2 regions of the Streptomyces sp. NBC_00667 genome follow, and region 2 is predicted to be linked to the other one. Evidence: predicted binding sites of a transcription regulator. Region 2 holds the regulator's gene; the other holds the start of a gene.
What was found. The regulator HspR, encoded in region 2, represses chaperone genes until heat shock. The targets are predictions, from matches to a motif close to TTGAGNNNNNNNNNCTCAA.

Region 1: a site for HspR is predicted at 2,056-2,074, ahead of lon (endopeptidase La). Genes of this name have one in related genera too.

What each region holds. Positions count from the first base shown of each region.
Region 1 covers NZ_CP109022.1:4,554,165-4,561,335, reverse strand. Annotated here, with positions in the region: gene lon (endopeptidase La) at 1-2,033, opposite strand, end outside; gene OHA81_RS21305 (DUF4097 family beta strand repeat-containing protein) at 2,138-2,962, opposite strand; gene OHA81_RS21300 (sulfurtransferase) at 3,029-3,889, opposite strand; gene OHA81_RS21295 (hypothetical protein) at 3,960-5,375, opposite strand; gene OHA81_RS21290 (response regulator transcription factor) at 6,095-6,835, shown strand; gene OHA81_RS21285 (HAMP domain-containing sensor histidine kinase) at 6,940-7,171, shown strand, end outside.
Region 2 covers NZ_CP109022.1:3,315,256-3,322,426, forward strand. Annotated here, with positions in the region: gene clpB (ATP-dependent chaperone ClpB) at 1-417, opposite strand, end outside; gene OHA81_RS15385 (pyridoxamine 5'-phosphate oxidase family protein) at 566-970, shown strand; gene OHA81_RS15390 ((2Fe-2S)-binding protein) at 1,068-1,349, opposite strand; gene OHA81_RS15395 (hypothetical protein) at 1,379-1,606, opposite strand; gene OHA81_RS15400 (helix-turn-helix transcriptional regulator) at 1,692-2,726, shown strand; gene OHA81_RS15405 (heat shock protein transcriptional repressor HspR) at 2,804-3,250, opposite strand; gene dnaJ (molecular chaperone DnaJ) at 3,252-4,436, opposite strand; gene grpE (nucleotide exchange factor GrpE) at 4,476-5,159, opposite strand; gene dnaK (molecular chaperone DnaK) at 5,159-7,018, opposite strand.

The sequences.
Region 1 (7,171 bases), 1.2 Mb from region 2:
CGGTCCTTGAGGTCGGCCACCGGAAGCTCCAGCTCGGCGCCGTGCGAGCGCAGGAAGCTGAGGGCGATCTGCGCCGACTCCTTCATCACGTCACCCAGCTGCCCGGTCAGGGTCAGCCCGGCCGCCCCGGTCTCCGGATCGGCCAGGGACGCCTCCACGAACAGCACGTCGCCGCCCGCTCCCGTCACGGCGAGGCCGGTGGCCACGCCCGGTACGGCGGTGCGCCGCTCGGCCGGGTCCTGCGCGGACTCCGGGACGTGGTGCGGCCGCCCGATGAGCGCCCGCAGGTCGTCCGCGCCGATGGTGAACGGCAGGTCCCGCTCCCCCAGCTCGTGCTGCGAGGCGACCTTGCGCAGCAGACGTGCCAGCGACCGCTCCAGCGTGCGGACGCCCGCCTCCCGGGTGTACTCCCCGGCCAGCTTGCGCAGCGCGTCCTCCTCCAGGACCACCTCGTCGGCGGCGAGCCCGGCCCGCTCCAGCTGGCGCGGCAGCAGGTGGTCCCGGGCGATGACGATCTTCTCGTCCTCGGTGTAGCCGTCGAGCCTGACGAGTTCCATGCGGTCGGCGAGCGCCTCGGGGATGGATTCGAGCACGTTCGCGGTGGCCAGGAACACCACGTCGCTCAGGTCCAGCTCCACCTCCAGGTAGTGGTCGCGGAACGTGTGGTTCTGCGCGGGGTCCAGCACCTCCAGCAGGGCGGCCGCGGGGTCCCCCCGGAAGTCGGACCCGACCTTGTCGATCTCGTCCAGGAGCACGACCGGGTTCATCGACCCGGCCTCCTTGATGGCCCGCACGATGCGGCCGGGCAGCGCGCCGACGTACGTCCTCCGGTGGCCGCGGATCTCGGCCTCGTCCCGTACGCCGCCGAGGGCGACCCGGACGAACTTGCGGCCCATGGCGTGCGCGACCGATTCGCCGAGGGAGGTCTTTCCCACGCCGGGCGGCCCCACCAGGGCCAGTACGGCGCCGCCGCGGCGTCCGCCGATGACGCCCATGCCGCGCTCGGAGCGCCGCTTGCGGACGGCGAGGTACTCGGTGATGCGGTCCTTCACGTCGCTGAGCCCGGCGTGTTCGGCGTCGAGCACCGCGCGGGCGCCGCGGATGTCGTACTCGTCCTCGGTGCGCTCGTTCCAGGGCAGTTCCAGGACGGTGTCCAGCCACGTCCGGATCCAGGAGCCCTCGGGGGACTGGTCGCTGGCCCGCTCCAGCTTCTCGACCTCCTTGAGCGCGGCCTCCCGTACCTTTTCGGGCAGGTCGGCGGCCTCGACGCGGGCCCGGTAGTCGTCGGACTCCTCGCCCTCCTTCTCCCCGCCCAGTTCGCGCAGTTCCTTGCGGACGGCCTCCAGCTGGCGGCGGAGCAGGAACTCGCGCTGCTGCTTGTCGACGCCGTCCTGGACGTCCTTGGCGATGGACTCGGCGACGTCCTGTTCGGCGAGGTGGTCGCTGAGCGCCTTGATGGCGAGCCTCAGCCGGGCCACGGGGTCGGCCGTCTCCAGCAGCTCGACCTTCTGGGCCACCGTCAGGAACGGCGAGTACCCGGAGTTGTCGGCGAGCGCCGAGACCCCTTCGATCTGCTGGACCCGGTCCACGACCTGCCAGGCGCCGCGCTTCTTGAGCCAGCTGGTGGCGAGGGCCTTGTACTCCTTGACGAGCTCGGCGACGGCTCCGGGCAGCGGGTCGGGCACCTGTTCGTCGACGGTCTCCCCCTCCACCCACAGCGCGGCCCCCGGGCCGGTGGTGCCCGCGCCGATGCGGACGCGGCCGCGGCCGCGGATCAGCGCCCCGGGGTCACCGTCGGAGAGCCGTCCCACCTGCTCGACGGTCCCGAGCACACCCGTCGCGGCGTACTTGCCGTCGATGCGCGGTACGAGCAGCACCCGCGGCTTCCCGCTGCCCGCGGCGGCCTGCGCGGCCTCCACGGCGCCCCGCACCTCGGCGTCGGACAGGTCCAGCGGTACCACCATCCCGGGCAGGACGACCTCGTCATCGAGCGGCAACACGGGCAGGGTGAGCGTTACGGGCGTCGAAGCCATGATCTTCCCTCCGGCAGTGAAGTTGAGCTATGCCGACTCAATGTCCCGGAGCCCGGCAATGTTCCCCAACCTCAGTTCGCCGGGGGCGAACACGTGCGCCCGGGTCAGTCTGCCGACAGGTGCAGATCGCCCGAGGTGGTCTTCACCGAGAGGCTCGACGGGGCGGCCGGGTCGGCGGGGAGGGTGATGTCACGGGTGCCGGAGGAGGTGGTGGCCGCGATCCGGTAGGAGCCCCGGGGCACCCGGAGCGTCAGGTCGCCCGAGCCGGTGTCGGTGGCGACCGAGGCCGGGGGCGTGGTGAAGGCCAGGCGGGCGTCGCCCGAACCGGAGCGGACCTCGGCCTGCGCGCCGGACAGTTCCGCGGCCCGGATGTCGCCCGAGGAGGTACGGATCCTCAGCGGGCCCGCGACGCGCCCGGCCCCGACGTCGCCGGAGGAGGTGCGGACCGTCAGCGGGCCCGCGACGCGATCGGCTGTGACGGTGCCCGAGGAGGTGGTGAGCTCGGCGGCCGCGACGCCGGTGACCGTGAGGCGGCCGCTGTCGGTCCGCAGCTTCACCGTCGCCGAGGCGGGCACCTCCAGCCGGTAGTCGACGTAGCAGGTGTCGGAGCAGCCCGCGGTGAAGGTGAGCACGCCCGCGGTGACCCGCTGGTCCGGCCGGGGCGGGGTGTCCCCGCGGTAATGGACCGTGCGGTGGACGGTGACGCCCGTGCCGCTGCCCGGGACGACCTCGACGGAGCCGTGCCGTCCGTCGGTCACCTCGACGGCCTGGACGGCCTCGCCCACGGTGGCGTCGTCGGTCGCCGTCTTCTGCCCGCCCTCGGTGAGACGGCCGAGGGAACAGCCGGTCAGGAGCAGTGCCGCCGACACGGCCAGGGCGGGTAACGCGAGGGCGGGCCGGGCGGGGAAGGTGCGGGAGCGATACGTCATGAGCGGAAGTCTGACGGGGCCCGCCCCCTCGCCACGAGGGGGCCGCTACCCGGACGGGCCGGGGGGTTATCCCCCCGTCGCCACCGGGCGCTCCCGGGGCCCGCCGGGCAGCTCCGGGAGGCCCCATTCGCTCCAGGAGCCGTCGTACACGGCCGTCTCCCGGTAGCCGGCCAGCTCCGCGCCCAGCGCGAGGACGCAGGCCGTCACCCCCGAGCCGCAGCTGAGGTAGAGGCGCTCCCGGTCCCCCGCCGCCGCACGGAACGCCTCCCGGAGTTGCGCAGCGGGCCTCATCAGGCCGCCGGGGGCCTGGAGTTCGGTGAAGGGGAGGCTGACCGCCCCCGGCATGTGGCCGCCGCGCAGGCCCGGCCGGGGCTCCGGGGCGGTGCCCGCGAACCGGCCCCGGGTGCGGGCGTCCAGTACCGCGGCGCCCGGATCCGCCAGGGCCGCGGCCACGGCGGCGGCGTCCACCAGCAGCCCGGGGCGCGGCCGGGCGGTGAAGGAGCCGCGCGGGCCCTCGTACGCCGGGCCGGTGTCCTCCAGCGGCAGCCCGGCGGCCTGCCAGGCGGGCAGCCCGCCGTCCAGGACGGCGGCCCGGTCGAAGCCCATCGCGCGCAGCATCCACCAGGCCCGGGCGCTGGAGTGGATCCCGGCGCCGTCGTACACGACCACCGTGTCGCCGTCGCCGAGTCCGAGCGCGCGCACCGCCTCCTCGAACCGCGCGGCGGCGGGCATGGTGTGCGGGAGGGACGAGCCGTGGTCGGACAGCGCCCCGTCGAGGTCGAAGGGGCGGGCCCCCGGGATGCGCCGGTCCGCGCCGCGCAGCGCGCCGACGGAGGCGTCGAACAGCACCAGGTCCGGTTCCAGGAGCAGGACGGCGAGCTGCTCGGCCCCGATCAGGGGTCCGAAGGGGGGTTCTGGCGCGCTCATTCGGGTTCCTCCGGCCGGGTCTGCGTCGGGATCGACCCGCCCATCCAAGCACCGTGGCCCGACGGCCCTTTCAGCGGCAGTCGGCTCCCGTCCGGCCGTACACCGCGACCTGCGCCCCGCGCACCTGCGCGAGCGAGCACAGCCGGAACCCGGCCGCCAGCGCCTCCCGCTTCGCGGCCTCCGCCGGGTACGGGTCCAGCGGCTGCCCCTGCGGGTCGAGCAGGGCCACCACCCTCGGCGTCCCGGCCAGCCTGGCCCGGATCTCCCCGGCGGGCAGCTCGGTCCCCCACAGGCTGCGCGAGTCCGCCGGGGTCCGGGCCAGGGCCACGTCCCGCAGCGGCGCGTACGTCCCGGGTGAGGACAGCAGCCACTCGCGCCGCCGCGACGGCATGAACAGCACCGCGTCCCCCGGCCGGGCCCGCTCCCGGACGGCCGCGGCCACCGCCAGGACGTCGTCCTTGCGGCTCTCGGGGGTCCTCAGCCACCCCGACCACCATCCCCAGGGCGCCAGCAGCGCCCCCGCCAGCACCCAGGGCCACACCGCCCGCGCCCGCACCCGGCCGGCCCGCGCGAGCCGCAGCCCGATCAGCAGCGCGAGCCCGGCCAGCGCGTAGAGCACGTACCGGTCGACGTACCAGGGGTGCACCAGCGAGACCGCCATCAGCAGCCCCGGCGGCAGCAGCGCGAGCGGTACCGCGACCCGCAGCGCCTCCCGCTCGTCGCGCACGCCCCGCGCCAGGAGCACCACGGCGAGCGCGAGCACCCCGTAGGCCGCCCAGTCCTGCCAGCCCGGCCGCCCGAGCCAGCCGAGCTGCTGCTGCGCCTGCCGGGCGCTGACGAGGGCCAGCGGCAGCAGCGCGGCCAGGACGGCCGCGGCGCTCCACCGCCAGCCGCGCGAGCGCCGGGCGGCGCAGCCGTGCGCGAGGAGGGCGAGCACCGCGAACTCGTGCAGCCAGCAGCCGAGCAGCAGCACCACCGCGTACGCCACCCACCGCTCGGCCAGCATCAGGTACGTGGCCCACACCGCGGCGCAGGCGACGAGGGCGTACGAGCGCCCCTCCTGGGCGTACATCTGCACCGGCGGCAGCAGGGCGTAGGCGGCTCCGGCGATCACCGCGGCCCGCGGCCCGGCGAGCCGGTGCGCCACCGCGGCCACTCCGGCGGCGGCCAGGGCGGTGGCGGCGACGGAGGGCAGGCGCAGCGCCCACAGGCCCGCGTCCCACAGGCCGTACACCCCGTGCATCAGCAGGTAGTACAGCCCGTGGACGGCGTCGACCCGCCCGAGGAGCCCGGCGAGGTCGGGCAGCGGACGGTGCGCCACTTGGACGGTCACGGATTCGTCGCGCCACATGCTGCCGCCGCCGGGGCCGCGTTCCAGGCCCCAGAGGCCGAGGACGACGGCGAGGAGCGGCGGCAGCCCGCGCCACAGGGCTGTGCGGCTGATGTCGGCCTCCGGGTGCTTCCGTGCGGGTGGTGCGGACTCCATACTCGGGGTTCGGGTCGGCCCCCGTTCCAGCGGAGGTGGGTTGTGCGAGTGTTCCGGGCGATGGCGGCGGCACTACTGGGCGCGGTGCTCCTGGGCGGATGCGGTCTGGCCAGACCCGACCACTCGCTGGTCACCCTGAGCGCGGAGGCGTCGGCCGGCGGCAGCCTGCCCTCCCGGCAGGACCCGCCCTCCCCCGGCCCCGGCGGGCCCTCGCAGCCCGCGCCCGACCCCGGTGCGTCCTCCCCGCCGCCCGCCGCCACCGAGACACTGGTCACAGTCACCCGCAGCGGCGGCTTCGCCGGCCGGACGCACACCCTGGCCGTCGCCTCGGACGGAGCCTGGACCCGGCAGGGCGCGCGCGCCGAACCCGAGGGCACCGGCCGCCTCTCGGCGGCCCAGCTCACCCGGCTGCGCACGGCCGTCCAGGAGGCCGACTTCGCGCACCTGCCCCGGCCGGCCAAGAGCGGCGGGACGGTCTTCGACGGGTTCACGTACACCTTCGTGCGCGGCACGCTCAGGGTCGTCACCGACGACGGCTCCGTCCCGCCCGCCCTGACGAAGGTGCTGGACGCCCTGCCCCCCCTTCGAGGGCTGAGCCGGTCCGGGCGGGTCCGGGCGGGTTCCGGACGCCCGCGGCGGTCCGTGGGAACCCCACATGGCCGCGGGCCGGTGCCTCCTCTACGCTGCACCCCATCACGCGGGATCTTCAGGGGCGGGACATGGAACAGACACACACCACCCACAGCGGCGCCGCGGCCACCCCCGGTGCCCAGCGGCGCGTGCTCGTGGTCGAGGACGACCGCACCATCGCCGACGCCATCTCGGCCCGGCTGCGCGCCGAGGGATTCCAGGTGCAGACGGCGTACGACGGCCCGGCCGCGGTCGCGGCAGCCGAGAGCTGGCTGCCCGAGCTGCTGGTGCTGGACGTCATGCTGCCCGGCTTCGACGGGCTGGAGGTCTGCCGCAGGGTCCAGGCGCAGCGGCCGGTCCCGGTCCTGATGCTCACCGCCCGGGACGACGAGACCGACATGCTGGTCGGGCTCGGGGTCGGCGCGGACGACTACATGACGAAGCCGTTCTCGATGCGGGAGCTGGCCGCGCGCGTCCACGTGCTGCTGCGGCGGGTGGAGCGGGCCACCCAGGCGGCGAGCGCCCCCCGCGGGGCGACGCTGCGCCTGGGTGACCTGGAGATCGACCACGCACAGCGGCGGGTGCGGGTGCAGGCCGAGGACGTGCACCTGACGCCGACCGAGTTCGACCTGCTGGTGTGCCTGGCGGGGACGCCGCGCGCGGTCCTCTCCCGCGAGCAGTTGCTGGCCGAGGTGTGGGACTGGGCCGACGCGTCGGGCACGCGCACGGTCGACAGCCACATCAAGGCGCTGCGCCGGAAGATCGGCGCCGAGCGGATCCGTACGGTCCACGGCGTCGGGTACGCCCTGGAGACCCCGGCCCAGTCGTGAGCGGCGCCCGCCCCGGTCGGGGGCGCGGCACCGGCCGCACCGGCGGAGCGGGTGACCGCCCCGGAGAACGGCTCGGTGACCGCGCCGGTGACCGCGCCGGAGGGCTGCGCCCGTTCTCGCCGTTCTCGATCAAGACGAAGCTGGGCTCGCTCGTCGTGGTGTCCGTGTTCATCACGACCGGGCTGCTGATGGTGGCCCTGCGCACCGACACGGAGCTGCGGTTCATCACCGTGTTCTCGGTGATCGCCTCGATGCTGATCACACAGTTCGTGGCGCACAGCCTGACGGCGCCGCTGGACGACATGACGACGGTGGCCGGGGCGATCTCCCGCGGGG
Region 2 (7,171 bases):
GTCCAGCAGCTTGCGCGCCGTCGCTCCCTGGGCGGTCAGGACCTCGCCGGCCGCGCCGCCCTTGGCGGCGAGGGCGATGAGGAGGTGTTCGGTGGAGAGGTACTCGTCGCCGAGCTTCCCGGCCCGGTCGTCGGCCTCGGCGAGGACGGCGAGCAGCTCGCGCGTGGGCTGCGGGGGCGCGACCGTGGAGCCGGTGACGCGGGGCAGGGCCGCCAGCAGCCGCTCGGCGCCGGCGCGCACGGCGGCCTGGTCGGCCTCGGTCGCGGCGAGCAGGTCGACGAGGTTCTCGTTGTCCTCGCCGGCGAGGAGGGCCAGCAGCAGGTGCGCGGGGGTCAGGTCCGGGTGGCCGTCCTTCACGGCCCTGCTCGTGGCCGCGTTCAGCGCGTCCCGGCTCTTGTTCGTCAGCTCGGCGTCCACCGCCGCTCTCCTCTCCCTGGCAGGTTCTGATCCGGATCCCCTGGTCTGATAGATACAGCGGATACAAAGTTGAGTCTATTCCACTCAAGGCAGTTTTTCGACGGCCACCGGCCAAAGACACGGGCGGCCGCGGACGTACGCTCGGCACATGCCCCACGACGTACGCCACCCCACGCCCGCATACCTCGCCTTCTGGCGGGAACGGCACGTGTGCACCCTCACCACCCCCCGCCCGGACGGCAGCCCGCACGTGGTGCCGGTCGGTGTCACGTACGACCCCGAGGCCGGGCTGGCCCGGGTGATCAGCAACAAGCACAGCAAGAAGGTCCGCAACGTGCTGGCCGCGCCGAACGGCGTCGCGAGGGTCGCGGTGTGCCAGATGGAGGGCCGGCGCTGGGCCACCCTGGAGGGGCGCGCCACGGTCGTTACGGACGAGGCGTCGGTGGCCGACGCGGTGGAGCGCTACGCGCAGCGGTACGGACGGATGCCCTCGCCGAATCCGGACCGGGTCGTCCTGGAGATCACCCTGGACCGGGCGATGGGCCGCGCCTGAGGCGCCGACATCACAACGGCGCCATCGTGGTCAGGTCCACGATGGCGCCGTTGTGTGGGGGTAGCGCCTGAGCGATGTGCAACGAGGGGGAATCGCTTCAGGCACTTCGGGGGGTGGCGGCGGTGATATCGGGCTCGAACAGCTGGTGGTCACGCTGGTCGAGGTTGACGAAGACCATTCCGTACCGCACTTCGCAGCGGACGGGCTGCGGTGCGCCCCGGGGGCGGCGCAGACAGCGGTAGGCCCGGACGTCTTCGTCCTCTTCTCGTACTACGACGATCGGCTGGCCGAACAGGGTGACCATCAGCGAGTCGCCGGCGTGGGGGATCGCCGTGGCGAGGTCGATGAACTGCCATCCGGACCGGTACGCCGAAGCCATCTCGCGACGGAAGTCACGGTCGTCGGGGGTCACCGGGAAACCTGCGCAGGCGCGGTGTCCCAGCCGAGGTCTTGCGGAGCGGTGTTCCAGCCGAGATCGTGCTTGCCTACCGACTCGACGGGCGCACCGGCACTGGCCTGAACGCTTCCCGCGTCCCCGCCCACGGCGACGACTGCTCCGAAGACCGCAACGGCGGAGAAAACAACGGCAAGCGCCGAGCGAAGCATTCTCTTATACATGGTCGGCTTCGTCCTCACTTGATGGAATCCTCTCCCCCGCAGTGACAGACGATGGCTCATTCAGGCACGTCAGTGCCACAGGGACGATGCATCATGTTCTTACATGTTCAGGACCCTGGGGGGTGGAGATTTGACAAGAAGCGAGACAAACCCGACACATCCCCACCCCGTCACGGCGATGTGCGCCGAGGGAGCACGCCTCTACGCGGCCGCGCTCAGCAGCGGCCGCGTCGCCCGCGGTGAGGTCAGGAACGCCCCCTGCCTGCTCGAATTCGCTCTACTGAGACCCGACCCCGATGACGCGAACCAGCTCCGCGCGGTTCCCCCGTCCGTCGCACTCGCCCAACGGCTCCACCCCATCGAACGCGAGATCCAGGACCGCAGACGCACCGCTGTAGATCTCACCGATGCATTCGAGCCGTTCCTGGCCATCAGCGCCCAGAGTCCCGCCAACACCCATGCCATCACCGTGCTCGAGGGCATCGACCAGATCAACGCCGCCCTGGACCTCGCCACCGCCGAGTGCCACACCGAGGCCCTGACGGTCCAGCCGGGCGGCGCCAGGCCCACGTTCATCCTCAGCGAGGCCCTGGAGCGCGCCGCGCCGCTGATAGACCGCGGGGTGAGCATCAGGACGCTCTACCAGCACACGGTGCGGCACAGCCAGGGCACGCTCGCCTACGTGGACCGCATCTCCACGGGGAAGGTGGAGATCCGCACGCTCGAAGAGCTGATAGAGCGCCTCATGATCTTCGACCGCACGGTGGCGTTCATCCCCGCGAGCGACGACCGCCGGGTGGCCCTGGAGCTGCGGCACCCGGGGCTGGTCGACTACCTCATCAAGGTCTTCGAGCAACTCTGGCGCAGAGCCGTGCCGTTGGGCGACGAGGTGACGTACACGCACACGCCGGATGGTATCTCCGGCGTGCAGCGCTCCATAGCCCAGCTGCTCATAGAAGGGCACGTGGACGAGGCGATCGCACGCCGGCTGGGAATGAACGTCCGCACCTGCCGCGCGCACATCGCGAAGCTGGCGACCGCCCTGGGCAGCGGCAGCCGCGCCCAACTCGGCTTCCTCATCGCCCAGTCGGGCATCCTGCACAGCGCGGCCCCACCACTGCCCCCGGGCCACGTCTGACGCCGCGAAGAAGCGGGAAGGCCCCGCCCGGAACCATCCGGGCGGGGCCTTCCCCGTGCTGTGCGCCGGCTGCGCCCTCAGTCCTTCGGGCGCTTGGGGCGCCAGACGACCAGGGCGCTGCCGGGCTGCGGCGGCTGGTACGGCACCAGGTCACGCCGGTACGAGGCGTGGACCTGCGCTTCCCTTGCCCGCAGGGCGGCGGCCGCGCCGTCCACAGCGGTGGACAGCTCGGCCACGCGCTGCTGGAGCGCCGCGACCTGGTTCTCGAGCTCGATGATCCGCTTGATCCCCGCCAGGTTGATGCCCTCGTCCTGGGACAGCGCCTGCACGGTGCGGAGCAGCTCGATGTCCCTGGCCGAATACCGACGTCCGCGGCCCGCCGTCCGGTCCGGTGAGACCAGCCCGAGGCGGTCGTACTGGCGCAGGGTCTGCGGATGCAGACCCGAGAGCTGGGCGGCCACCGAGATCACGTAGACCGGTGTCTCATCGGTCAGTTGGTACGGGTTCCTGCGGCGGCCGTCCATCTCATGCTCCCTTCGCGGACTCGAACAGCGCGGCACGCGGGTCCTCGGACCCGGTCGCGTCGCGGTACATCTCCAGCGCCTCGCGGGCCTTGTCCGACAGTTCCGCCGGGACGGCCACCTCGACCGTCACCAGCAGGTCTCCGCGGGTGCCGTCCTTGCGGACCGCACCCTTGCCCCGGGCGCGCATCGTACGGCCGCCGGGCGTGCCCGGCGGCAGCTTCAGCGTGACCGGGGGACCGTTCAGCGTCGGCACCTTGATCTCGGCGCCGAGTGCCGCCTCCGCGATCGTCACCGGGACGGTCACCGTCAGGTTGTCGTCCTTGCGGCCGAACACGGGGTGGCTGCCGACGTGGACGACCACGTACAGGTCGCCGGCGGGACCACCGCGCTCACCCGGGGCGCCCTTGCCGCGCAGCCGGATCCGCTGGCCGTCGAAGACGCCCGCCGGGATCCGGACCTGCATGGTGCGGGAGCTGCGGGCCCGGCCGCTGCCCTTGCAGACGTCACAGGGGGTCTCGGCGATCAGGCCGCGGCCCTTGCAGTCCGCGCAGGGGTCGGTCAGCGAGAAGCCGCCGCCGCTGCCCCGCGAGACCTGGCCCGTACCGACGCAGGTCGGGCACACCCGGGGGGTGCCGTTCTTGTCGCCGGTGCCCGAACAGGCCTTGCAGGGCGCCTGCGAGGACATCCGCAGCGGGACCGTGGCCCCGTCCACCGCCTCCGTGAAGGAGAGGGTGACCTCCGACTCGATGTCCTGGCCGCGGCGGGGCTGGGTGCGGGTTCCCGCACCGGGGCCCGCGCCGCCGCGGTTGAACAGGCCGCCGAAGACGTCACCGAGGCCGCCGCCGAAGCCGCCGCCCGCGCCGCCCGGCTGCGTGCCGCCGAAGAGGTCACCGAGGTCGAAGTTGAACGAACCGCCGGCCCCGCCGGGCCCGGGGCGGAAGCCGCCGTTCCCGAACAGCGCGCGCGCCTCGTCGTACTCCTTGCGCTTCTTCGCGTCCCCGAGGATGTCGTTCGCCTCGGAGATCTCCTTGAAGCGCTCCTCGGCCGAGGCGTCGCCCTTGTTGGCGTCCGGGTGGAACTCGCGGGCGAGCTTCCGGTACGCCTTCTTGATCTCGGCCTCGGTGGCGTCCTTGGGGACACCGAGGACCTTGTAGTAGTCCTTCTCGACGAAGTCCTTCGTGCTCATCCCCGGTGGCCCTCCTCTCGTACACCTACATGTTCGACGTCAGCCCTTGTCCGGGGCATCCGTGTCCTTGTCAGACGGCGTGTCGCCGTCCGCGGACTCGGACTTCGCGGCGGGAGCCGCGCCCGGCTGGGGCTCGGCCACCGCGACCCGGGCGGGACGGATGGTGCGCTCGCCGATCCGGTAGCCCGGCTGCAGGATCGCCACGCAGGTCGTCTCGGTGACGTCCGGCGCGTACGAGTGCATCAGGGCCTCGTGGACGGTCGGGTCGAAGGGCTCGCCCTCCTTGCCGAACTGCTGCAGCCCCATCTTGGCGGCCGCCGTCTCCAGCGATTCGGCCACCGACTTGAAGCCGCCGACCAGCTCGCCGTGCTCCCGCGCCCGGCCGATGTCGTCCAGCGTCGGGAGCAGCTCCGTCAGGAGGGACGCGACCGCGATCTCCTTGACGGCGATCCGGTCCCGCTCCACCCGCCGGCGGTAGTTCTGGTACTCCGCCTGGAGCCGCTGGAGGTCAGCGGTGCGCTCACCGAGCGCGGTGCGGGCCTGGTCCAGCTGCGCCAGGAGGGCGCTCTCCTTGCCGAGGGCCTCGGCTGCTGCGTCCCCGGCCGGGGCCGCCTCGTCCTCCTTGGAGGAGTCGGCGGCCTTCGGCTCGGCTGCCGCGTCGTCCGCGCCGGCACCGGTGGGGACTTCGGGCTCCTCGTCGAAACCCTTGGTCTCCTCCGACATCAGGCAGCGCCACCCTTCGGCTTCTCGTCGTCCACGATCTCGGCGTCGACCACGTCGTCGTCGGCCTTGGCCTGGCCGGCGTCACCGGCGCCGCCCGCGGCCTGGGCCGCCTGGGCGTCGGCGTAGATCGCCTGGCCGAGCTTCTGGCTGACCGCGGCGACCTTCTCCGTGGCCGTACGGATCTCAGCGGTGTTGTCGCCCTCGGCGGAGTCGCCCTTGAGCTTCTCCTTGAGCTCCGCGACGGCCGCCTCGACCTCGCTCTTGACGTCGGCCGGGACCTTGTCCTCGTTGTCCTTGACGAACTTCTCCGTCTGGTACACGAGCTGCTCGGCCTGGTTGCGCGTCTCCGCGGCCTCCTTGCGGCGCAGGTCCTCGTCCGCGTACTGCTCCGCCTCCTGGCGCATGCGGTCGACCTCGTCCTTGCCGAGCGAAGAGCCGCCGGTGACGGTCATCTTCTGCTCCTTGCCCGTGCCGAGGTCCTTGGCCGTGACGTGCATGATGCCGTTGGCGTCGATGTCGAAGGAGACCTCGATCTGCGGGACGCCACGCGGGGCCGGCGGCAGACCGGTCAGCTCGAACATGCCGAGCTTCTTGTTGTACGCCGCGATCTCGCGCTCGCCCTGGTAGACCTGGATCTGCACGGACGGCTGGTTGTCCTCGGCCGTCGTGAAGATCTCGGAGCGCTTGGTCGGGATGGTCGTGTTGCGCTCGATGAGCTTGGTCATGATGCCGCCCTTGGTCTCGATGCCGAGGGACAGCGGGGTCACGTCGAGGAGCAGGACGTCCTTGACCTCACCCTTGAGCACACCGGCCTGCAGGGTCGCGCCGATGGCGACGACCTCGTCCGGGTTGACGCCCTTGTTGGCGTCCTGACCGCCGGTGAGCTCCTTGACGAGCTCGGCGACGGCCGGCATGCGGGTGGAGCCGCCGACCAGGACCACGTGGTCGATCTCGGACAGCTGGATGCCGGCGTCCTTGATGACGTTGTGGAACGGGGTCTTGCAGCGGTCGAGCAGGTCCGCGGTCAGCTGCTGGAACTGGGCGCGGGTGAGCTTCTCGTCCAGGTGCAGCGGGCCCTCGGCGGAAGCCGTGATGTAGGGCAGGTTGATCGTCGTCTCCGTGGAGGAGGACAGCTCGATCTTCGCCTTCTCGGCGGCCTCGCGCAGGCGCTGGAGCGCCATCTTGTCCTTGGACAGGTCGACGCCGTGGCCGTTGGCGAACTGCTTCACCAGGTAGTCGACGACGCGCTGGTCCCAGTCGTCACCACCGAGGTGGTTGTCACCGTTGGTGGCCTTCACCTCGACGACGCCGTCGCCGATCTCCAGGAGGGACACGTCGAAGGTGCCGCCACCGAGGTCGAAGACGAGAATGGTCTGGTCGTCCTTGTCGAGACCGTAGGCCAGGGCGGCGGCCGTCGGCTCGTTGACGATGCGCAGGACGTTCAGGCCCGCGATCTCGCCGGCCTCCTTCGTCGCCTGACGCTCGGAGTCGTTGAAGTAGGCCGGGACGGTGATGACCGCGTCCGTGACCTTCTCGCCCAGGTAGGCCTCGGCGTCGCGCTTCAGCTTCTGCAGGATGAAGGCGCTCATCTGCTGCGGGTTGAAGTCCTTGCCGTCCAGGTTGATCTTCCAGTCAGTGCCCATGTGGCGCTTGACCGAGCGGATCGTACGGTCCACGTTCGTGACCGCCTGGCGCTTGGCGACCTCGCCGACGAGGACCTCGCCGTTCTTGGCGAAGGCGACGACGGACGGCGTGGTCCTGGCGCCCTCGGCGTTGGTGATGACGGTGGGCTCGCCGCCTTCCAGAACGCTGACGACGGAGTTAGTGGTGCCCAGGTCGATGCCGACCGCACGTGCCATTTTGATTCCTCCAGCTGACTTGAGTGGAACAGACTCAACCATGCACGAACCCCCCGGCCCGCGTCAACAGAGGTGAGCCGAGTCGACTCAACTCTTACGCCAGCCTTACGCTCAACCAGCGCCTTTCCGCCCCGGTGGCGGGGCCGAGCGGGC